3 regions of the Ectothiorhodosinus mongolicus genome follow, and region 1 is predicted to be linked to each of the others. Evidence: predicted binding sites of a transcription regulator. Region 1 holds the regulator's gene; each other region holds the start of a gene.

The links. Region 1 encodes sigma-54, which starts transcription at its own class of promoters, with help from an activator protein. Its sites were predicted from a motif close to TGGCANGNTNCNTGCTT; they were not measured.
Region 2: glnA (glutamate--ammonia ligase) is a predicted target of sigma-54. The motif match lies at 5,429-5,445, and genes of this name have one in related genera.
Region 3: CKX93_RS05300 (TorF family putative porin) is a predicted target of sigma-54. The motif match lies at 2,974-2,990, and genes of this name have one in related genera.

Annotation. Positions count from the first base shown of each region.
Region 1 is NZ_CP023018.1:635,729-643,416, forward strand. Features, by position in the region: gene CKX93_RS02700 (ATP-binding cassette domain-containing protein) at 1-383, opposite strand, end outside; gene CKX93_RS02705 (hypothetical protein) at 505-1,089, opposite strand; gene CKX93_RS02710 (KpsF/GutQ family sugar-phosphate isomerase) at 1,178-2,155, shown strand; gene CKX93_RS02715 (KdsC family phosphatase) at 2,159-2,686, shown strand; gene lptC (LPS export ABC transporter periplasmic protein LptC) at 2,683-3,255, shown strand; gene lptA (lipopolysaccharide transport periplasmic protein LptA) at 3,242-3,757, shown strand; gene lptB (LPS export ABC transporter ATP-binding protein) at 3,754-4,479, shown strand; gene CKX93_RS02735 (RNA polymerase factor sigma-54) at 4,502-5,980, shown strand; gene hpf (ribosome hibernation-promoting factor, HPF/YfiA family) at 6,026-6,349, shown strand; gene ptsN (PTS IIA-like nitrogen regulatory protein PtsN) at 6,352-6,816, shown strand; gene CKX93_RS02750 (hypothetical protein) at 6,820-7,365, shown strand; gene rapZ (RNase adapter RapZ) at 7,362-7,688, shown strand, end outside.
Region 2 is NZ_CP023018.1:1,068,478-1,076,165, reverse strand. Features, by position in the region: gene CKX93_RS04975 (ferredoxin--NADP reductase) at 1-613, opposite strand, end outside; gene CKX93_RS04970 (TatD family hydrolase) at 728-1,510, shown strand; gene CKX93_RS04965 (lysophospholipid acyltransferase family protein) at 1,479-2,246, opposite strand; gene glyS (glycine--tRNA ligase subunit beta) at 2,251-4,326, opposite strand; gene glyQ (glycine--tRNA ligase subunit alpha) at 4,323-5,249, opposite strand; gene glnA (glutamate--ammonia ligase) at 5,531-6,940, shown strand; gene glnL (nitrogen regulation protein NR(II)) at 7,050-7,688, shown strand, end outside.
Region 3 is NZ_CP023018.1:1,124,177-1,131,864, reverse strand. Features, by position in the region: gene ispH (4-hydroxy-3-methylbut-2-enyl diphosphate reductase) at 1-458, shown strand, start outside; gene CKX93_RS05310 (ammonium transporter) at 526-1,779, opposite strand; gene glnK (P-II family nitrogen regulator) at 1,819-2,157, opposite strand; gene CKX93_RS05300 (TorF family putative porin) at 2,234-2,911, opposite strand; gene CKX93_RS05295 (accessory factor UbiK family protein) at 3,199-3,456, shown strand; gene CKX93_RS05290 (hypothetical protein) at 3,456-3,917, shown strand; gene CKX93_RS05285 (cytochrome b/b6 domain-containing protein) at 3,926-4,516, opposite strand; gene CKX93_RS05280 (tetrathionate reductase family octaheme c-type cytochrome) at 4,513-6,156, opposite strand; gene CKX93_RS05275 (YifB family Mg chelatase-like AAA ATPase) at 6,280-7,688, shown strand, end outside.

The sequences.
Region 1 (7,688 bases):
ACCGCCTCCAGTTTCATCAGCACCAAAGTGCGGATCATCGACTCGGGTAGGTGCGTATTCTCACGCACCGGAAACGCCACATTGTCAAAAACATTCAAATCGGTCAGCAAAGCTCCGCTTTGAAACAGCATGCCCATGCGCCGACGTAAAGCGTAAAGATCACGCCGCGACAGACGATGGACATCTTTACCTTCAACCAGGATCTGTCCCTGATCAGGGCGCAGCTGTCCACCAATCAGCCGCAGCAGCGTGGTTTTTCCGCTACCGCTGGGGCCCATAATCGCCGTCACCTGCCCCTGCGGAATGGTGATATCGATGCCGTCAAAAATCTTGCGATGGCCGCGGCTAAAGTGCACATCGCGAATCTCAATCCAAGGGTTCATGGATCACTTAAAAGGAAACAAAGTTGCCGCTCATGTTCAAGCCCCCAACCCCAAGCTGTCAATGGGGCACCACAAATGGGGTACGACCCCATTTGAAATTTCAAATGGGGTCGTACCCCTTTTAAGCTAAGCCCAACAAACTGAGGATCGCCTCAGCCTGATCCAAAGCTGCCGGAGACGCATCGATAAACAAGACAGCCTCCTCGCTCTCGCAGGCCCCAGCAAAGGCCTCAATCTGCGCCCGCAAAGCGCGCAAATCAGAAAAATCCGCCTGCTTTAAGAGCCCGACAGGCCCGCAAGACACAGCCCCCGAATCAGCAGTCCAAACCCGATGCGAAGCCTCAGGCGCCGCGATTGACCAAACCGGCACGCCCGACGCCAGCAAAACCGGCTCGCCAGCGCATTGCACCAACCCCACCAGCTGCGGCCCCAAAACAGCCCTAGCCGTTTCCAATGCCGCCAACTCGAAACTCTCCGGCTGCTCCAACTGCAGATAAAACCCAAACCCCTCGGACACCTCAGATCGCCACTCTTGCCAGTCATCGCGACTGGCCGCCTGCCAGCGCTGCTGCGGCAGCAGCACCTGGGCATACTCATTGGCATAAAACGGCAACTGCCAATCCTCGGGAAGATCCGCGGGATAAAACCCATTTTGGAACTGTGGTCCAGCCCAGTCCCAACCACCGACACGGATTTTCGGCTGCATGTCTTCTCCTGATGAATGCATGACATGATACGCATTTTGCGCGCAATTTCATGACGACCAGACCACAAATAAGGTAATGTTGATGGCCATGGAATTGCATGCTGACTCAACCCTGAAATTGGCCCAGGCCGTACTCAAGACCGAAGCCCAAAGTATTTTGGACTTACTGCCTCGCCTCGACGAGAGCTTTGTACGCGCCTGTGATTTTTTATTGCATTGCCAAGGCCGCGTCGTCGTCACAGGAATGGGCAAATCCGGGCACATCGGCAGCAAAATCGCCGCCACCCTAGCCAGCACCGGCACCCCCGCGTTTTTCGTGCATCCCGGCGAGGCCAGTCACGGCGATTTGGGGATGATCACGCCCACCGATGTGGTCCTCGCCCTATCCAATTCCGGCGAGACCGATGAGATCCTCACCATCGTGCCCCTGATTCGTCGCCAAGCCGTGCCCTTGATCGCCATGACCGGCAACCCCAACTCCAGCCTCGGTCGCGAAGCCAGTGTCCACTTAGACATCAGCGTCAAAGAAGAAGCCTGCCCATTGGGCCTTGCGCCCACCTCCAGCACCACCGCCACTTTAGCGATGGGCGATGCGCTGGCCGTGGCTTTACTCGAAGCGCGCGGCTTTACCGCCGATGATTTTGCCCGCTCCCACCCGGGCGGCCGCTTGGGTCGCCGCCTATTGCTGCATGTGGCGGACATCATGCACAAAAACCAGCGCATCCCCCGCGTCAGCGAAGATGCGCCTATGGCCCAAGCGCTGATGGAAATCACCAAAAAAGGCCTAGGCATGACCACCATCACCGATCCCCAAGGGCAGCTCCTTGGCGTCTACACCGATGGTGATCTGCGCCGCAACCTAGACCAAGGCATGAACGTGCATGACATTCGTATCGGCGATGTGATGACTCGACAATGCAAAGCCGCTCGCCCGGATATGCTGGCCGTCGAAGCATTAAAACTCATGGAGGACCACGCCATCAGCGCCCTGCCCGTGGTCGATGCTCAAGGCCAGCTGCTCGGCGCGATACATATGCATGACTTGCTGGTGGCGGGAGTGGTTTAAACGATGAGCCAAAACCTCCTAGAACGCGCTCAAGCCGTGCGCCTACTGATTTTGGATGTCGATGGTGTACTCACCGACGGCAGCCTCTTCATCGGCGATGATGGTCAACAATATAAAGCCTTTAACAGCAAAGACGGGCATGGCCTGCGCATGCTGATGGATGCTGGCATCGAAGTGGGCATCCTCACCGGACGCCAATCCGATGTCGTGCTCCATCGCTGCCGCGACTTAGGCATCCAACACATCATCCAAGGCCGCCGCGACAAACTCGATGCCCTAACCGGCCTTTTAGAAGCGGTCGGCGTTAGCGCCGAACAATGTGCGTTCATGGGCGATGATCTGGTTGATTTACCGGTGATGCGCCGCGTCGCTTTGGGTATGGCAGTAGCCGATGCCACCTTGCAGGTTCGCGAACACGCGCATTGGGTCAGCCACTACCCGGGCGGACGTGGCGCGGTCCGCGAGGCCTGTGAGTTCCTTTTGGAAACACAAGGTCGATTGGAGGCGGCACTGGCACCGTATTTGTCATGAAGAAACGTCGCGGCTTGTTTCTCGGAGTCATTCTTGGCTTGGCGCTCGTGGTGTGGCAACTGCAAACCCAAGAGCAGCCGGCTCAGCTGTTGCTGCTGGAGAGAGATGCAGACACCGACCCCGTGGAGTTTTTCCTAACCCAGTTCCACAGTTGGGTCATGGACGAACAAGGCCAGCTGGTGCGCGAGATCACCGGCACGCGGCTCGAGCAATACCAAACCGAAGGTGACGGCAGCATTTGGAACCCCATCATGGTGTTATACGGCGAAGAACCTGCGCCCGCCTGGACCGTCCAATCCGAGACCGCCTGGGTTTCCCCAGAAGGCGATGAGATCTTGATGCAAGGCGCTGCCACCATGCGTCGACCGGGCGCCGAGGGCTTTGAGCCGGTGACCGTGAATAGCTCTGAGGTCACGGTATTCCCCGATCTGCAGCAAGCCACTACCCGGCAACACGCGCACATCATCACCCCCACTCGTGAAACCCAAAGCATCGGTATGAGCGCGGATCTAAGCAAAGACACCTTGGATATGGATGAGCGTGCGAGGACTATTTATGTGCCGCAATAAATCCTCTCTCTTCGCTGTCTTGGCCTTGGCCCTACTCACCGCCGCGCAAACCGTGTGGGCGCAAAACCAAAATCAGCGCCAACTGCCGATCTACATCGAGTCCGACAGCGCCACTCTAGATGATCAAACGGGTCTGGCGGTCTACCGCGGCAACGTCGTGATCACCCAAGGCGACACCGTCATCACTGGCGATACCGTCAAGGTATTCGCGCCGCAGCGCCAGATCGAATGGATGACCTCTGAAGGCCAGCCAGCCACCCTGCTGACCTTGGATGAAGAGGGCCAAGAAACCCGCGCCAATGCCGAGCACATGGAATATCGCCTGCAAGAAGAGTTGGCCATACTCACGCGTCATGCCGTGGTCTGGCAGGGCGAAGATGAAATTCGCGGTGATCGCATCGAGTACTTTTTAAACACCGAACAAATGCAGGTCTATGGCGGCCCCACCGGGCGCTTCCAAGGCGTGTTCAAGCCACGCGAAGAAGCCGAGGCCGCGCCATGAGGCACTTAGTGGCCACAGATTTGGTGAAGCGTTACCGCTCCGCGACCCCGGTCAATGGCGTGAGCGTCGATGTCAAAAGTGGCGAAGTTGTGGGCTTGCTGGGCCCCAATGGCGCTGGCAAAACCACCTGTTTTTACATGATCGTCGGGCTGGTTCCCTGCGATGGTGGACAGATTCTCTTGGATGGCGAGGATATGACCGCCCTGCCCATGCACACCCGCGCTCGCCGGGGTCTGGGTTACTTACCCCAAGAAGCCTCGGTGTTTCGCAAGCTGTCGGTGCGCAACAACATCATGGCGGTATTGGAGTTGCGCCAGGACTTAGATCGGGCCGAGCGCGAAGCCAAGCTCGAAGCCTTGCTCGAGGAATTTCAGATCGGGCACCTGCGCGATAACATCGGTATCAGCCTCTCTGGCGGTGAACGTCGGCGCGTGGAAATCGCCCGCGCCCTAGCCATGGAACCCGCCTTTATCTTGCTGGATGAGCCCTTTGCCGGCGTCGACCCGGTCTCGGTGATCGAGATCCAGCGCATCGTCACACATCTCACCAGCCGGGAAATCGGCGTTCTCATTACCGACCATAACGTGCGTGAAACCCTAGGCATTTGCAGCAGAGCTTATATACTCAGTGAAGGCCGTATTATTTGTGAGGGCGATACCCAGGCGGTGCTGGCCGATCCGCAGGTACGCCGCGTCTATTTAGGCGAACATTTCCGGCTTTGAATATCACGTAATCCACAACCCTATGCTCAAATCCTCCGTCCAGCTCCGCCTCGGTCAAAATCTGACCATGACGCCGCAGTTGCAACAGGCCATCCGCCTGCTGCAACTCTCGACGCTGGAACTTCAGGCCCAAATCCAGGAGACCCTCGAGACCAACCCCATGCTCGAAGCCGAGGATGGCAACGAATCCGGGGCCGAAACAGACGAAGATTCCTTAGAAACTTCGGCATTACCCGGCGCCGAACCAAGCGATCACTATGATGCCAGCGGCAACCCCGAAGCCGAGGTCATTCCCGAAGAGCTTCCCGTAGACAGCCAATGGGACGATATTTACGACATGCCCGTGAGTTTTGGCTCGGCGGACAGCGAGCAAACATTGGACGTTTTCGAGAACCAAACAGGCCCGGGCGAAAGCCTGCAGGATCACCTGCTCTGGCAGCTCAATCTATCTCCCATGAACGACCGTGACCGCAGCATCGCCATCACGCTCATCGATGCGATTAACGACGACGGCTATTTAGGCGAGCCGCTGGAGAATATCTATGCGGGCCTGATGGCTCAGGGCATGTCGGACCTGGAGATGGATGAAGTCGAGGCCGTGCTGCGCCGGGTGCAGTATCTCGATCCGGTGGGCGTGGGCGCCCGCAGCCTGGCCGAGTGTTTGAGTTTGCAGCTGCTGCAATTTGATGCCAGCACGCCACATCTAGATCTGGCGCGCACCATGGTCAGTGATTATCTCGATCAAATCGGCGCCCGCGACTTTCGCCGCGTGCAAAAACAGCTGGGCATCGACGATGAGGTTCTCAAAGCCGCTATCCAGCTGATTCAAAGCCTGAACCCGCGCCCCGGCGCCCTAATCAGCAGCACCTCGACCGAATACGTCATTCCCGATGTCTTTGTGCGCCGTGTGGGCGGGACTTGGCGCGTTGAACTCAATCCCGACATTGCCCCGCGCCTGCGCATCAATCCCTTGTACGCCAGCTTTGTGCGCCGCGCCGACACCAGTCAGGACAACCAATATCTGCGCGATAATTTACAAGAGGCGCGCTGGTTCATCAAAAGCCTACAAAGCCGCAACGAGACCCTGCTGCGCGTCGCCACCGCGATTGTCGAACATCAGCGCAGCTTTCTCGAAAAGGGCGATGAGGCCATGAAACCGTTGGTACTGCGCGACATCGCCGAGCAACTAGAGATGCACGAATCCACCATCTCGCGCGTCACTACCCAAAAATTCATGCACACACCGCGCGGCGTGTATGAATTCAAACACTTTTTCTCCAGCCACGTCGGCACAGCCGATGGCGGCGAATGTTCAGCCACGGCCATTCGTGCGATGATTCGTAAGCTGGTGGCTGAAGAGCCGCAGGGCAAACCGATGAGCGACAGCAAGATTGCGCACATTTTGGTGGACCGCGGCATACACGTAGCAAGACGGACAGTGGCCAAGTATCGTGAGGCCATGGACATCCCACCATCCAATGAGCGCAAAAGCCTGCTTTAGGCCGCACTCATTCATTCATGCAGTTCCAAAAGAAAGGAGTTCATCATGCAGATCAACGTTACCGGTCATCACGTCGAACTGACCGATGCGCTGCGCAACATCATCAACGAAAAATTCGAGCGCCTGGAGCGCCATTTTGACAATGTCATCGACGTCCATGTGGTTCTCACCGTCGAAAAACTGCAACAAAAAGCCGAAGCAACGATTTTGGTGTCCGGTAACCGCATTCATGCCGAAGCCAGCAACACCGATATGTATGCGGCGATCGACGCCATGATTGACAAGCTGGATCGCCAGGTCGTCAAGCACAAAGAAAAACTCAAAGACCATCACCGCGCCGAAGGCTCGCATCGCAATCATCTGGAATGACTATGAATCTTGCTGCTTTACTGGATCCAGAGCGTATTGCCCACCTGCCTGAGGTGAGCAGCAAAAAACGCGCCCTGGAAATGCTCAGTGACATGCTCTCCAAAGCCATGCCGACACCTGATGGTGAGGACATCTTTGATAGCCTGTTGGCGCGCGAGCGCCTTGGCAGCACGGGCCTGGGCCATGGGGTAGCCATTCCCCATGGTCGCATGGCCGGGCTCGAAGAGGCGGCTGCAGCTTTGATCACTTTAGATACGCCGGTGGATTACGATGCCCCCGATGGCGAGCCAGTGGATATTCTGTTTGCCCTGATCGTGCCGGAAGAAAGCACTGAAGAACACCTCCAGATCTTGGCGCAGCTGGCCAAAATGTTCTCCGACAACCAAATCCTGTCCAATCTGCGCGAGGCTTCCACGCAAGAAGCGCTGCTCGCCCTCATCCAACACTGGAGCGAGACCCAGGTCTAGCCCGTGAGCAGCCCCTGCGCCAAAGCGTTGACCCTGCATGGCGTGTTCTTGCGGGTCTTTGAGCAGGGCGTGTTACTCACCGGCGCCAGCGGTATTGGCAAAAGCGAGCTCGCCCTGGAGTTGGTGAGCCGTGGCCATGCGCTCATCGCTGATGACACCCCAGAGTTCACCGCTGAGGCCGATCAAGTCATCGGCCGCTGTCCGGAGCTCTTACAAGGCTTTATCGAGGTCCGTGGGCTGGGGATACTGCACTTGGGCCGCCTGATGGGGGAGAATGCCATCGCCAAGCAACAGCGGCTGGATCTGCTGATTGAACTGATCTCCCCGGCTGCTGCCAAAGTCGATAATCGCTTAAGCGCCAAACAAGAGGACCGCGAGATTCTCGGCAGACCATTCCCCGTGTGGCAGCTGTCCATGGCCTCCGGCCGCAACCTCGCGGTGATGGTCGAGATGGCGGCGCGCTCCCATGCGCTGGCGCAAAGCGGGTATGATGCCGCCAGCGATTTGCAAAACCGTCTGCGCCAACAGCTAAGCACCGATACCCCATGAGATTGTTCATCATCAGCGGCTTGTCCGGATCCGGCAAAACCATTGCCTTACACGCCTTGGAAGACGCCGGCTTTTACTGCATGGACAATCTGCACCTCGGTCTGGTGAGCGGTGTGGAGCGCGAGTTGCTCAACACCGAACCCCACCTCTATGAGGACGCAGCCATCGGCATCGATGTGCGCAGCGGCCTGGAAAAACTCTCCAAACTCGATCGCATCATCGCCGAGATGCGCGGCATGGGCGTCGATTTGCATCTCATCTTTCTCAAAGCCGACAACGAGACCCTGCTGCGCCGCTTTAGCGAAACCCGCCGCAAACACCCC
Region 2 (7,688 bases), 430 kb from region 1:
CATCAGCACTGATTGGCAAGTTGGCATGCTTTTCCAATAGTCCGCTCTCAATGGCTGCAGGCACTCGCCCCGGCAACGCAAAGTCACACGCTTCACGGCTTACAAAAGGCACGAACTGGAACTGCTCACCGCGTTCTTGAAAACCCCGGATGATATTGCTGTAACTGAGTTCCTCAGCGTTACGCACAGCATGCACTAGCACAATTCTCTTGAATCTCTGCCAAGGAGCTTCAGTACGTAGCATGGACAGATAAGGACCCAGCGCTGTCCCCGTAGCAAAAAGCCACAAGACATCAGCATCTGGAAGTTCATCGAGTGTGAAAAAGCCATTGGCCTTATCCATCACCTGAATGGAATCACCAGGCTTTAAGGTGACAAGATGGTTGGTCAATGGCCCCTCAGGAACCGTGATGAAATAAAAATCTAATGGCCGATCTTGTGGAGCATTAACGTAGGAATAAGGCCTAGCTACCCGTTCACCGTCTAGCATGGTGCTGAGCCGATTGAATTGGCCCGCCTTGAAATCCTGAACATCGGCCTCAACACGAATGGAATACAATCGTGGGGTCCATTGTTTGAGTTCAACGACTTCAGCATCAATCCAACCGGCCATGCGACATCCTTATTTGCGTTTTTGGGCGTTAAATCTACGTTGGAGATTCCCGTCCATTTTTTCAACGCTACCATGTGTAAGGGCATTAACGCAGCTTAATAAGCCACTCAAAATATGTTTATCGATAGCCATTGTCATTTTGATTTCCCTGCCTTCGACGCCGATCGTGATGCCTGCTGGCAACGCGCAAGAGGCTTGGGTCTTGGTCATTTGATCATTCCTGCGGTCAACAAAGTTCGATGGCCACGAGTCATGGAGATTGCCCAGAAATATCCTGACGTGCATTTTGCCTTGGGTCTGCATCCCCTATATCTGGCTGATCACCAGCCTGAGCATATTGAGGATTTGAGAGCACATCTCCAGGAAAGGCAGCATGTCGTTGCCATCGGTGAAATCGGTCTGGATGGCACTCTGCCGTTATCCCGCTTCGAGGAACAGTGGGCGTATTTCACAGCGCAGCTCGATATAGCACTTGAGCGGGATTTACCGGTGATCATTCACGCCAGAAAAAGTGTCGATCAAGTGATCAAAGCCATTCGGCAACGACCCGGGCTACGCGGTGTCGTGCATAGTTTTTCGGGCAGCTTGCAACAAGCTGAGCAACTCATGAATCAAGGCTTTATGCTTGGCTTTGGCGGCGCGGTGACCTGGGATCGAGCCAAGCGACTGCAAGCGGTACTGCAAGCACTCCCCGCCAATGTCCTTCTGCTGGAGACTGATGCACCGGATCAGCCGGGAGCAGGCCACGCCAGAGAGCGCAACGAACCTGCTTGGCTGGCGGAGATACTGCAGCAAATCGCAGCCATCCGTGGTGAATCCCATGAGGCACTAGCGAATGCCACGACTGCTAACGCCCTGCATCTTTTTAAGCCTGATGCCTCTGGCTTGGGTGACTAGCTGTGCCGGTTGGCATCAACAAGCCGCATAAGCGATTTGTGTGTGGTTCAATCCACTGCTGAACATCCCGCATGATGTCCCCTGCTTGCCGCCCCTCAGTGGGGATCAACGGCCCAATCTCCACTTCAATCGTACCGGGATATTTAATGAAACTGCCGCGCGGCCAAAACAAACCCGCATTATGGGCGATGGGCACAATAGGTACCCCTGTGCGCGCAGCCAGAACAGCCCCACCCATGCGGTAGCGCGGCGGCGCACCAGGCGAGGTGCGGGTGCCTTCCGGGAAAACAATCACCCAAAGACCCCGTTGTAAACGCTCACCGCCCTGTCTAACTAACTCAACCATGGCTTTACGACCCGCAGCGCGATCCAAAGCGATGGCGCTCAACAAGCGCATGCCCCAGCCAAAAACAGGCACGTTCAGTAGTTCTTGTTTTAACACCCAGACCTGCGGTGGAAGAATTTGCGTTAACGCCAAGGTTTCCCAGGTCGATTGGTGTTTTGCCATGACAATCGCAGCCTGATTCGGCAGATGCTCAATGCCGTTTACGCGGTAGCGGATACCGCAGCAAAGTCGCAACCAAAATAGATTGAAGCGCGGCCACATAGCCAAGAGGCGGTAGCGTAACCGCCAAGGTAGGGGTGCGAGCAAGGGTATCACCAGGCCGACGATCACCGTCGACAAAACCATACCCAGCCAAAAAACAGAGGCGCGAATAGTGAGCAGGAATTTCACAGCGCTAAGGCAGTCGTGACAGATCAGCAACGCGAATCAATAACCGTGAGACCTGTCCCAGTAAAGCCAAACGATTGGCACGAGTCTTGGGGTCTTCTGCCATTACCATGACCTGCTCAAAAAATGTATCCACAGGACCTCGCAATGCTGCTAAAGCAGTCAACCCAGCAGTGTAGTCAGCCTGATCAAATAGTGCCCCAATGCGCGGCTGCAGCTCCTCTAGTGCGTTAAAAAGGCTCAGCTCAGCCACTTCTGATAGAAGCTCGCCATCGACTATTGCCGCCTCAGTGTCCACTTCCTGTTTGCGCAAAATATTGTGGATGCGTTTATGGGCAGCAGCCAGGGCCTCGGCCTCTGGCAATTCGCGGAAATGCGCTACCGCGTGCACGCGAGCATCGAAATCCAGCGGCTTTAAAGGCCGCAACGCCAGAACTGATTCAAAGATTTCTGGAATCACGCCCTGATCTGCATAGTAAGCGCGCAAACGTTCGAGCATGTAATCAAGCACTTCGGGAACAGCTTTTTCGGCCGGCACTGCTGCTGGGTAAGCCTTAGCGGCCTGCTGCAGCAGTGTCTGCAAGTCCAGCGGCAATTGAGATTCAATGAGAATACGCAGGACACCCAGAGCCGCGCGCCGTAAGGCAAAGGGATCTTTAGTGCCACTGGGTTTTTGTCCGATCGCAAAAATCCCCACCAGGGTATCCAAACGATCCGCCAGCGCGAGGGTCTGTCCCTCCGCAGAAGTTGGCAACTTATCCCCCGCCTGACGCGGGAAATATTGCTCTTCTAGGGCTTGGGCAACCGCCTTAGTCTCACCATCGTGGGCAGCGTAGTAGCGACCCATAATGCCCTGTAATTCAGTGAACTCGTAAACCATCAAAGTCTGCAAATCACATTTGCATAATTGCGCGGCGCGCTTGGCCTGTTCTCGGTCTGCACCAATTTGGGGCGCGAGCCACTCGGCCATCGCTGTTATGCGCTGCGTCTTGTCGAACAAACTACCCAGTCGCTGCTGAAAAATCACTGTTTTCAGGCCGGGCAGATGACTCTCCAAGGTCTGGCGACGATCTTGAGTCCAAAAAAACTCCGCATCAGCAAAGCGCGGACGAATGACGCGCTCGTTACCCTCTTGCACACGCTCAGGAGACTGAGAATCGATATTGGCAATGGTGATGAAATGCGGCATCAGCACACCATCGGTATCAATCACTGGGAAATACTTCTGATTGTCCTGCATGGTCGACATCAAAGCCTCTTGAGGCACTGACAAAAAACGCGCATCAAAATGTCCAGTAATCGGTACCGGCCACTCCACTAAGGCGGTGACTTCAGCAAGCAACTCTTCTTCGATAATGGCCTGGCCACCCAGCGCTGCTGCCGCTTGCATGACCTGCTGACGGACTTGTTCGCGACGCTCTGAGAATTGAGGTATGACCCAGCCCTGGCGTTGCAGCATCCCGGCATAGCCGCTGGGCTCGTTGATCTGCAATGGCTCGGGGCAATGAAAACGGTGGCCGCGTGTTTCTCGGCCCGCAGAGATACCCATGATATCGGCATCAATCACCTGATCCCCATACAGAAGTACCAACCAATGCACCGGGCGCACAAACTCGGCATCATTGTTGCCCCAGCGCATACGCTTGGGGATGGGCAATGCTGCTAATGCTGTGGCAACGATATCCGGCAACAACTTAGCTAAGGCAGAGCCCAACTGCATCTGACGATGCACCAGCCAGTGCCCCTTATCGGTTTCTAAGGTTTGCAAATCTGCCATCTCAACCCCGCAGGAGCGAGCGAACCCCAAAGCTGCAGGAGTCGGTTTTCCGGCATCATCAAAGGCAGCAGCCACTGCCGGGCCGCGCCGCTCGACGGTGCGCGATGCTTGTTCCGCAGGAACTTGGCGCAGCAATACCGCCAGACGGCGAGGTGTAGCAAAGGACTCCAACCCCTGATGGCCCAGGCCCGCAGCCTCTAAACCCTTGTCAATCTCACTCGCAAAGGCTGCCTCAAGTTCTGGCAAAGCACGCGGCGGTAATTCTTCGGTGCCCAGCTCAATGAGCAGATCAGCGCATTGCGTCATACGTCACCCTGAGTGGCAGCGCCAGATCCTGAAAGCATGGGAAAGCCCAACTGCTCACGTGAGGCAAAATAAAGCTGCGCCACGGCTCGAGCGAGTTCTCGCACCCGAAGTATGTATCGTTGCCGCTCAGTGACCGAAATGGCGCGGCGAGCATCCAGCAGGTTGAATGTGTGTGAAGCCTTGAGCATTTGCTCATAGGCAGGCAAAGGCAGGTTGGCTTCAATCAGTTTTTGGCTTTGCGCCTCGCAGGTTTCAAACCAAGACAATAAGGCTTGGATATCGGCCTGTTCGAAGTTATACCGCGATTGCTCAACTTCATTTTGGTGATAAACGTCACCGTAGGTCACGATGCCCCGCGCACTTTGTGTCCAGATCAAATCGTACACGCTCTCGGCGCCTTGCAAATACATGGCTATGCGCTCCAGCCCGTAGGTAATTTCACCACTCACAGGTCGGCAGTCCAAACCGCCGACTTGTTGGAAATAAGTGAACTGCGTTACCTCCATACCATCGAGCCAGACCTCCCAACCCAGACCCCAAGCGCCCAGCGTCGGGGATTCCCAGTTATCCTCAACAAAACGAATGTCATGCACCAAGGGGTCAATCCCGAGCGCCCGCAAGGAATCCAGATATAAGTCCTGGATATTGTCCGGGGAAGGCTTGAGCAGCACCTGGAACTGGTAATAGTGCTGCAATCGATTGGGATTCTCTCCGTAACGCCCGTCAGTGGGACGCCGGGATGGCTGGACATAGGCGGCATGCCAAGGTTCAGGGCCGATGGCACGCAAAAATGTGGCGGCATGAAAAGTCCCCGCACCCATTTCCATATCATAGGGTTGCAACAACACGCAGCCTTGCTGAGCCCAAAAATCCTGCAGGGCCAAAATCAAGCCTTGAAAAGTATCGACATCTCGAACGGACATAGAGCGCTTCCAAAAGTGTGGCGAAAGTATAGCGGGCGGGCTGGGGCTGCGGCTAGCCGGGACACAAATGCACTGAATTGGTGCTTATTTTGGCTTAATGCCTTAAAATAGTGCGTACGACGCCCTCAATCGGGGCAAAAAATGCCGTGTTTTCACTATATTGGCAGTTTCAGGATGGATGGCACGGTTCCTGCTAGCTAATTCTGCAAGGTTCTCCATGCGGCGTTGCATGGACGCGCCGCTTCAACCTGAAACTCAACTCGTTCCCCGGAGGAGCACAGATGTCTACCAGTGAAGTATTGAAAATGATGAAGGATAACGACGTGAAATTCGTCGATTTCCGGTTCGTGGATAGCCGCGGTAAGGAACAGCACGTATCGGTTCCGGCACACACGGTCGATGAAGATGTACTTGAGGGCGGTAAAACATTTGACGGCTCCTCCATTGCTGGCTGGAAAGGCATCAATGACTCCGACATGATCCTGATGCCTGACTCCAGCAGTGCGGTCATGGACCCCTTCTTCGATGACTCCACCATGATCATCCGCTGCGATGTTGTCGAGCCGGCCACCATGCAAGGCTATGATCGTTGCCCTCGCTCTCTAGCTAAGCGTGCGGAAGCCTATCTGGCAAGCACCGGCATTGCCGACGGTAGTATGTTTGGTCCAGAAAACGAATTCTTTGTCTTTGACGACATTAAATGGGGCAACTCAATTCACGGCTCATTTTTCCGGATCGATGCTGACGAAGCCTCTTGGAACTCAGAGAAAGTCTTTGAAGACGGCAACATTGGTCACCGACCCACTGTCAAGGGCGGTTATTTTCCCGTGCCGCCGGTTGATAGCCTACAGGACCTGCGCTCAGCGATGTGTCTGGCCTTGGATGCGATGGGCCTTAAAACCGAAGTGCACCATCATGAAGTGGCGACCGCTGGTCAGTGTGAGATTGGCGTTGGCGCCGATGCACTGACCCGTAAAGCCGATGAAGTGCTTATTCTCAAATATGTTGTGCTCAACGTGGCACATAACTACGGCAAGACCGCTACCTTCATGCCAAAGCCGTTGGTGGGCGATAACGGTAACGGCATGCATGTGAACTTCTCTTTGTCCAAGGGCGGCAAAAATATCTTCGCCGGTGACAAATATGGTGGCCTATCTCAGGAAGCTCTGTATGCGATCGGCGGTTTGATTAAGCATGCCCGTGCACTCAATGCATTCACTAACCCGTCAACCAACAGCTACAAGCGTCTGGTGCCCGGTTTTGAAGCACCGGTGATGCTAGCCTACTCAGCTCGTAACCGCTCGGCATCGGTCCGTATTCCTTATGTGACCAGCCCGAAGGCACGCCGTATCGAGTTGCGCTTCCCCGACTCAACCGCTAACCCCTATCTGGCCTTCTCGGCCATGATCATGGCGGCCATTGATGGCATCCAGAACAAGATCGATCCAGGTGAAGCCATGGATAAGAATTTGTACGACTTGCCGCCGGAAGAGGAAAAGATGATCCCGCAAGTCTGCCATTCCTTGGATCAAGCTCTAGATGCTTTAGACAAAGATCGTGAATTCCTGATGGCTGGCGGCGTTTTCTCCAGCGACATGATCGATGCCTATATCGACCTGAAAATGGAAGATGTCACGCGCCTGCGCATGACCACGCATCCCGCAGAGTTCGATATGTATTACAGCCTGTAAGAGGGGCTGCGATCCAACTTGGGATCCGAAACCCCCGGCCCCAACGCCGGGGGTTTTTTTTCCTAACAACAAACCATAGGCACATTACTAAGCGGCACTAAACCAAAACATGCAAATCCTCAGCGTACACCGTCAACTGCTAGATAGCATGACCACTTCAGTGGTGATGCTAGATGCGCAATTGCGGCTGCGCTATTTGAATCCCGCTGCGGAAATGTTGCTGGAGAACAGCTTTAAACGGGTCGAGGGCCTGCCCGCAACTGAGTGGTTACTGGATCATGATGACTTGATTGCCAGCTTGCGGCAGTCCTTGCAAACCGGACACCCGTTTACCGAGCGTGAGCGACCCCTGCGCCTGCCTCATGACCGCGAATTGACGGTGGATATCACAGTATCGCCGATTTCCGAGCCCGGCCACGAGCGCAAATTGCTCATGGAAATCACGCAAATCGATCGCCAAATGCGGATCTTCAAAGAAGAACAATTGCTCACCCAACATGCTGCAGCACGCGCCTTGCTGCGCGGTCTCGCCCATGAAATCAAAAACCCTCTAGGAGGGTTGCGAGGTGCGGCCCAGCTACTGGAACGCGAACTTCCCGATGCCGAATTACGAGAGTACACACGCATCATTATCGGTGAAGCCGATCGCCTGCAGGACCTCTTAGATCGCATGCTGGGGCCCAACAACCTGCCCCGAATGCAGCACATCAATGTGCATGAAATCCTCGAACATGTGCGCCAATTGGTC
Region 3 (7,688 bases), 490 kb from region 1:
AAAAGCTGGCGTTTGTGACCCAGACGACGCTGTCGATGGATGACACCCAAAATATTGTTGATGCGCTGCGCAAGCGCTTCCCCAGTATCATGGGTCAACGTCGCGACGATATTTGTTACGCCACTCAGAACCGCCAAGATGCGGTGAAATCGCTGGCCACGGAATGCGATTTAATGTTAGTGGTGGGTTCGCCCAATAGTTCTAACTCCAATCGCTTGAGAGAAATTGCCGAGAAGATGGGTGTTGAAGCCTATCTTATTGATGGTCCGGAAGACATTGATGAGGCTTGGCTTAAAGACCGGCAGCACATTGGCCTGACCGCAGGCGCCTCTGCCCCCGAACTCTTGGTGCAACAGGTCATTAGCTATCTCAAAGAACGCGGTGTTGAGGCCTGTATCGAAAACCAGGGCCGCAAGGAACAGGTCATTTTCCAACTCCCCCGCGAATTACGCGCTTAACCGCCGCACATAAAAAAGCAGGCGCCCGAGGGCGCCTGCGTTTCTTCCTTGAAGATCGTGCTTAGGCTTACTTGCGACCGGAAGTGAATTCCGGATAAGCCTCGAGACCACATTCGGCGATATCCACACCGTTGTACTCGTCTTCCTCGCTGACACGAATACCGATCGTGGCTTTGAGCAGGCCCCAGAAGATGAAGCTAAGGACGAAGACGAAGGCGAAGATAGCGACCAGACCCACGATCTGACCGGCAAAGGTCGCGTCGGGATTGGACAGCAGCACCGCCAACACACCCCAGATACCTGCGGTACCGTGAGCGGAGATGGCACCAGCCGGATCGTCCAGACGCATCTTGTCGAGGGCCAGGATTGACAGCACCACGAGCACGCCACCGACCATACCGATGATCATCGCCAAGAAGGGATGCGGCATCAGCGGTTCAGCGGTGATCGACACCAGGCCAGCGATCGCACCGTTCAGGCCCATGGTCAAATCAGCTTTGCCAAAGATCAGGCGTGAAGCAATGATCGCGGCGATCACACCACCAGCGGCAGCCAGGTTGGTGTTGGTGAACACACGAGCCACAGCATTGGCAGATTCAACGTCAGAGACTTTCAGCTCAGAACCGCCGTTGAAACCGAACCAACCCAACCACAGGATCAGCACACCAAGCGTTGCCAAAGGCATGTTCGCACCTGGGATGGCGTTGATCTGACCATCAGGACCATACTTGCCTTTACGAGCGCCCAGCAGGATGACACCTGCCAAAGCAGCCACCGCACCGGTCATGTGCACGATACCCGAACCGGCATAGTCGAGATAACCGAAGTCATCCAACCAGCCTTCACCCCAGCTCCAGTATCCCTGGAAAGGATAGATGAAGCCGGTGAGAACCACGCAGAATGCGAGGAAAGCCCAGAGCTTCATACGCTCGGCAACAGCACCCGAGACGATCGACATGGCGGTTGCCACGAACACCACCTGGAAGAAGAAGTCAGACAGGTTGGAGTAGTAGATATCTCCATCACTGGCAATGACTTCTGCGGCGGTGTTATCGGCGCCACTCAGAATCGGCATGAAGCTTGGAATAAACGAGCTGATTCCGTCGCCATACATGATGTTGTACCCAATCAGCATGTACATGATGCATGCCGTCGAATACAGCGCGATGTTTTTCGTCAAAATTTCTACTGTGCTTTTGGTCCGAACCAAACCGGCCTCGAGCATGGTAAATCCAGCGGCCATCCACATGACCAGTGCGCCAGACACGAGGAAATAAAACGTGTCCAACGCATATGCAACTTCTATTACTTGTGTATCCACAGTGTTTCCTCCGCCAACATAGTCAGCTGTTGGGTTTGATTACAGTGCGTCGGAACCGGTTTCCCCGGTACGGATGCGAATGGCCTGCTCCAGCGGAAAGACGAAGATCTTGCCATCGCCAATCTTGCCGGTGTTGGCAGCCTTGCTGATGACTTCAATGACTTGCTCAACGAGCGTGTCATCGACAGCGACTTCCAATTTCACCTTGGGCAGGAAATCCACGACGTATTCAGCGCCACGATAAAGTTCCGTATGGCCCTTTTGACGGCCGAAACCCTTTACCTCGGTCACGGTGATGCCTTGCACACCGATCTCGGACAAGGCTTCGCGCACGTCGTCGAGCTTAAACGGCTTGATGATTGCGGTAACCAATTTCATAGTTTTTGCTCCTCAGAAGGTTGCGGCCCCCGAAGGGGCCGCTCCCCCATTAGATGGGTGTGCCTCTTAGTTCGGATTAGAAGCTCAGGCTGTAACCAACAACAAACAGCTCGTCAATATCACTCTCATTTGTCTGCGCGTAGGTCACCGAGATATCACCCATGTCGGTGCTCTTGGTCAGACTCAGGCTCCAGAAGGTCCAACTAAAATCCTCGCCGGTATCAAGGATGGCCTTTTGTTTGGTGTATCCCACTTCACCATCGAGAGAAATGGTTGGCATGACCTCGAAGCCACCTCCAATCGTGTAGACGATGGAACCCTCGTAATCACTGTCTTTGGCATATGCAGCGTAATTAACACCTGCATAAACTGGCCCGAACCCAACGCTGGCATAGATGTCCGCGTAGTTTGCATCACTATCAGCAGTGTAGTAGTAGTAAACTAAGCCGAGGTCAAAGTCCAAGTCGCCCGCTGAGAATTCATAACCAGCATAAAGGTCAACTTCCTGTCCATCGTCGGCATCCAGCGTGGAGATCCAAGTCCCAACATAAATACCGGAGTCATCAGCGTAATCTACTCCACCTTGGACTACTGCATTGTTGTTGGATGCAGTCGTACCCCAAAGGATGTAGTCACTGAAAACGCCGACATTGAATTCCAAATCGGCTTTGGCGGTGCTGATGCCACCGGCACCGACTAACAGTGCGCCAGCAACGGCAGAGCTTAGGATTTTCTTGCTAAAGGTATTGCTCATTTTAATATTCTCCTCGCGGTATGCGAATCGTTGTGGTGAAAATGAAACTGCCGCAATGCAATATGCATTTGCCGTGCCAAGTTTTATTTTTCAATAAAAACAATAGTTTGAAATGTTTGCTGCAGCACAGCAGTGATCATGTGCTTCAATGTGGTTCAAAGGCACCGAAAAGGTGCACTCATTCGGTGCATATTTTCTGTCATCTTCGACACGCAGCTTGCGCAAGCGCCGGGCGGCACTGCTACACTTTGGGCTGATGCCCTTGGCTTTGGTGAGGAATAGCAACCATGATCGACAACAAGACCTTGGATGAGATGACCCGCAAGTTCACCGAAATGCTGCCCGAATCGGTGCGCAACGCGCAGAAAGATATTGAGAAGAACGTTAAGGCCAGTCTGTCTGGCACTTTTCAGCGCATGGACCTGGTCACGCGCGAAGAGTTTGACGTGCAGGTCGCGCTCTTGGAGCGCACACGTGAGCGCTTAGCGGCCATGGAAGAACGCGTCACCGCTTTGGAAAAGGCCATGCTCAACGGCGGGAAGTAATGTTTGGGCTGTTTCGGCCGGGCCCAGAGGCTCAGTTAGAGCGGTTTTTACAGCGCTATGGCGGGCGCACCCTCATTATTCATGAGGGCTTTCCGAGCAACTGGATGAAACAACTGCTGCGCCAAGCCGGGGGTGGCGGCCACTTTCGTATTGATGCCCGTCCGCTACCAGCCGCCAAGCCAACACCGGTGGAGTGGCTGGTTCAAACGCATATCCTGCCCATCGGGCTGCCCTTACCGCTGCTGGCTCGCGTTGAGGAAAACATGATTCTTTTGCGTCACCTCAATCGTGATGGCTATGTTGTGCATCCCTCTGAGATCGCCTGGTTTTTGGCGGAGTTAAGCTCCCGCCACCATGCCGCTTTGGATTATTCAGGCGGGGCTAACGCCATCTCGGTAACGCATGGCTTGGCGATCTCAGACAATGAACCACTGTGCATGTGGGACGCAATCAGTGGCTAAGCGCGCGGCTATTTGCGGCCGGTGATCATACTGCGCAAATACGCATACCAAGGGGTACCCGTGGTCCCTGCCATGTAGATATGGCCGATGATGAAAATCATCAGCGCGAAGCTGGCTGTGACATGCACATAGGCCACCGTTGCCAAGGGCAAGATCTCCCCCAAGGGGCTATAGCGCCAGCTGCCATACAACAAGAGCAATACACCGGAGATCCATAAGGCCGGAGCAATAAACACCTTAAAACTGAAATATGCCACCCGCTGTAGGGGGTTGTGTTTGGCTGATGGTGTCTGGGTGTAAGGCTTGGCTTCCCCAGAAAAAATTCCATAAGCGTAATACAGCATCACCGGGATCATGCCCTTATGGGTGGGGACATACTGACGCCACTCCCCGGTAGTGATGTGCCAGAAGATGGCAAAAGCCCATAGAGCAATCAGGCTCAGCGCCATGACGATATGGGCGGAGTAAGCGGTCTCATAGCCCAGGCTGCTATGAGTTCCGTGCAGTTCTAGGCCGGTGAACAGCAAGCCAAAAATCAGGATCGCCTGGGTCCAATGCCAAAAACGCTCAAAGCGGGAAAAAAGAATTTCACCACTCATGCTTCATCTCCCGACCGACGGCGGCGCGCCAAAAACACCCGCAAGCCCCCGTGCGCAAGCACCGACAGTAGCGTGGCAAGCACAGCCACCCAACCCACCAGCTCGATCACAGAGTGTCGATCACGCCCCGGGATATACACACCAGGCAAGCCCTCAAGACGACCACCGGTGGTATGACATGAGGCGCAACTCAAGGCTTCGTCGGCGGGCGCCACCATGTGGTTCACGCTCCAAAACATCTGCGTATTCACAAAACCATATTGGCCGCTGTATTCAGCACTGGTCTGTCCGGAGAGATTGGCCTGGCGCATGCCGGACTCCAAGGCCCGGTCCCAGTCATAATTGCGCCAGTAAGCATACTCATCTTGGCCAAACAGATGCGGCACCAATAAGCGCTGATGAACCACATCATAGGGCTGGCGTCCATCCACCAGTTTGAACGGCCAAATCAAAGCTCCGGGCCCCCAAGGCTCGCCCTGTGGGGTATTGATATCAACGACCTGGCTGGGATCAATCGGATCTTCGAGTAGCGTGTAGCTCATGTTGCCATCGAACCAGCGGTAGATCGGTGGATAATTCTCCGCCCAAGCAAAATCACCTTTCATGCCGTCATAGGTCACATAGTTATTGCCATCGCGACGCACCACGGGGCGACCCTCGGCATCAAGCTCTCCTGCGGTAGACCAATCCCACAGCGTCTTGGTGGCCAAGCCGCCGCGTGCCATCTCTGGAATATGACAAGTCTGGCAGGCAATAAACTGGCTGTGCTGATTGAGCTTGTCATGGATACCGGCACTGTGCGGCTCGGCGCCATGACATGACTGACAGCCGGGGCGTTCATTCACGCGACCGGGCACCGTGACCTCACCCGAATGGGTTTTCTTGTGATAGCGGCTGCCTTCTTGCACATGCCCACTGAACTCATGACAGGTGGAGCAACTGAAATCCAAGCCCTCCGGCGACATATGCACGTCAACAAAGAACGGTGGGTCAATCAGGCTGCTGTCCAAATCCCCGTGTTTGACGGCATCACCGCCGCCACCTTCGAAATGACAGCTGCCACAGGTGGTGCGAGTGGTTTTACCGACATGGCGGGCGATGTGATTCAGATCGGGCGCCTCAACCATGCGGCCGCGAAACATCGTGTCTTCATATAAGGGATGACCTGCTGCCGTAGGGAATTTGCTGTAAGTCCCGGTATTGTCATGACAGACCAAGCAGTCCACGCGGTTCTCCGCAGTGAAATCAAAGTCTGGACCGTCAAAGCCATAACCCACATGACAACTGGCGCAGCGCTGTTCACTGCCGGCAATCCCCAGACAGAAATTATTCAGCACAAAGCGCTTACCCAGTCGCTGGCCGGTCTCGGGTTGATCATATTCCCAGGTCCAATGGATGCTGTTGTGCACTTGGCGCGCCGCTTCAGTATGACAATGAATACAGGCCTCAGTGACTTCTGGGCCCGAGGCAAACTCACGCGACAAACGTTGGAATTTCCGGTGATCAGCGGTCACATCTAAACGGGTTTGCGGATTAGCATCTAGGGATTCTTGCGATGGCGTTTGCGCCAAAGCAGGCATACCGGCAACTGCCAGCATGAGGCTCAGAGCAATAAGCGGCACGAGTGCCTTACTAAACACGATGGACTCCCGAGGTTTGGGGCTTACCTACACCTTAGCGAGGTTCACCGACACCTCTCCATAGGAACGTTAGCCCCCAATGATATAGGTCACAACTCGTTTAACCATTAGTCATCACACACCATGAATCCAGCCATTATCACCAGCCGGGCCTTACTGGGCCTGAAGGCGCCCGAAGTCACCATTGAGGTTCATCTAGCCAATGGCCTGCCGCGCTTTGGCATCGTTGGCCTGCCAGAAACCGCGGTCAAAGAAAGTCGTGAACGCGTGCGCGCCGCCATTATCACCAGCGGCTATAAGTTCCCAGCGCGGCGCATCACCGTGAATTTGGCTCCTGCTGATCTGCCCAAAGAGGGAGGCCGCTTTGATTTAGGCATAGCCATCGGCATTTTGATCGCCTCTTGGCAAATACCCGCAAATGCGCTGGATCAGGCTGAGTTCATCGGTGAATTGGGACTCACCGGCGAGCTTCGCGGTGTGGGCGGCGTATTGACCGCGGCGCTGGCCGCAAAAACGCAAAAGCATCGTTTGTTTGTTGCTGAACACGATGCGGCTGAGGCCCTGCTAGTGGATGGGGTAGAAGTGATAGCGGCCAATCACCTTAGCGCCATTTGTGACCATTTCCGCGACAATCCCCCGCTTGAGCTGCATACAGGCACATCCGATATTCAAACGCAAAGCCCTTCCTACCCCGATATGGCGGATGTACAGGGACAGGGCTTGGCGCGCCGGGCCGTTGAGGTGACTGCCAGTGGCCACCATCATCTCTTGATGATCGGACCGCCCGGGACCGGCAAAACCATGCTGGCCACACGACTGCCGGGGATTTTACCGCCGATGACCACAAATCAAGCACTGGAGACCGCAGCCATCCACGCCATCAGCTATCAGGGCATTGATTTGCAGCACTGGCAGGCGAGGCCCTTCCGGGCACCGCATCACACGGCTTCAGGCATTGCACTGATTGGCGGCGGAGCGCGCCCTAGACCCGGTGAAATCTCGCTGGCCCACAATGGGGTGCTGTTTTTGGATGAATTGACGGAATTTAGAAAGGGCGTTTTGGATGTAATGCGCGAGCCATTGGAAAGCGGCGAAGTGAATGTCTCACGCGCCGCCCAACAGGCGACATTCCCAGCACAATTTCAACTGGTGGCGGCGATGAACCCCTGCCCTCAGGGATTTGATTGCGATCTGGGGGAGCGATGTGAGTGCACCGCGGAGCAACGCCGCAGACACCGCAACCGGCTCTCGGCACCCTTTTTGGATCGCATGGATTTGTGCATCGAAGTGCCCCGCCCCAGCGGCCTGAACACTAGTCCAGACGCAAAAGCCGAGGATTCTGCGGCCATTCGCGCCCGCGTTAGCGCCTGTCAGGATAGACAAATCAACCGTCAGCAATGCCTTAATGCGCAGCTATTGGGCCATCAGTTAGCGGAGTTTGCCGCACTTGATGCGCCTGCCCAGGCGCTTTTAGAGCAAGCGATGCAACGCTTTCGCCTATCCACACGCAGCCGTCATCGGATTATTCGCGT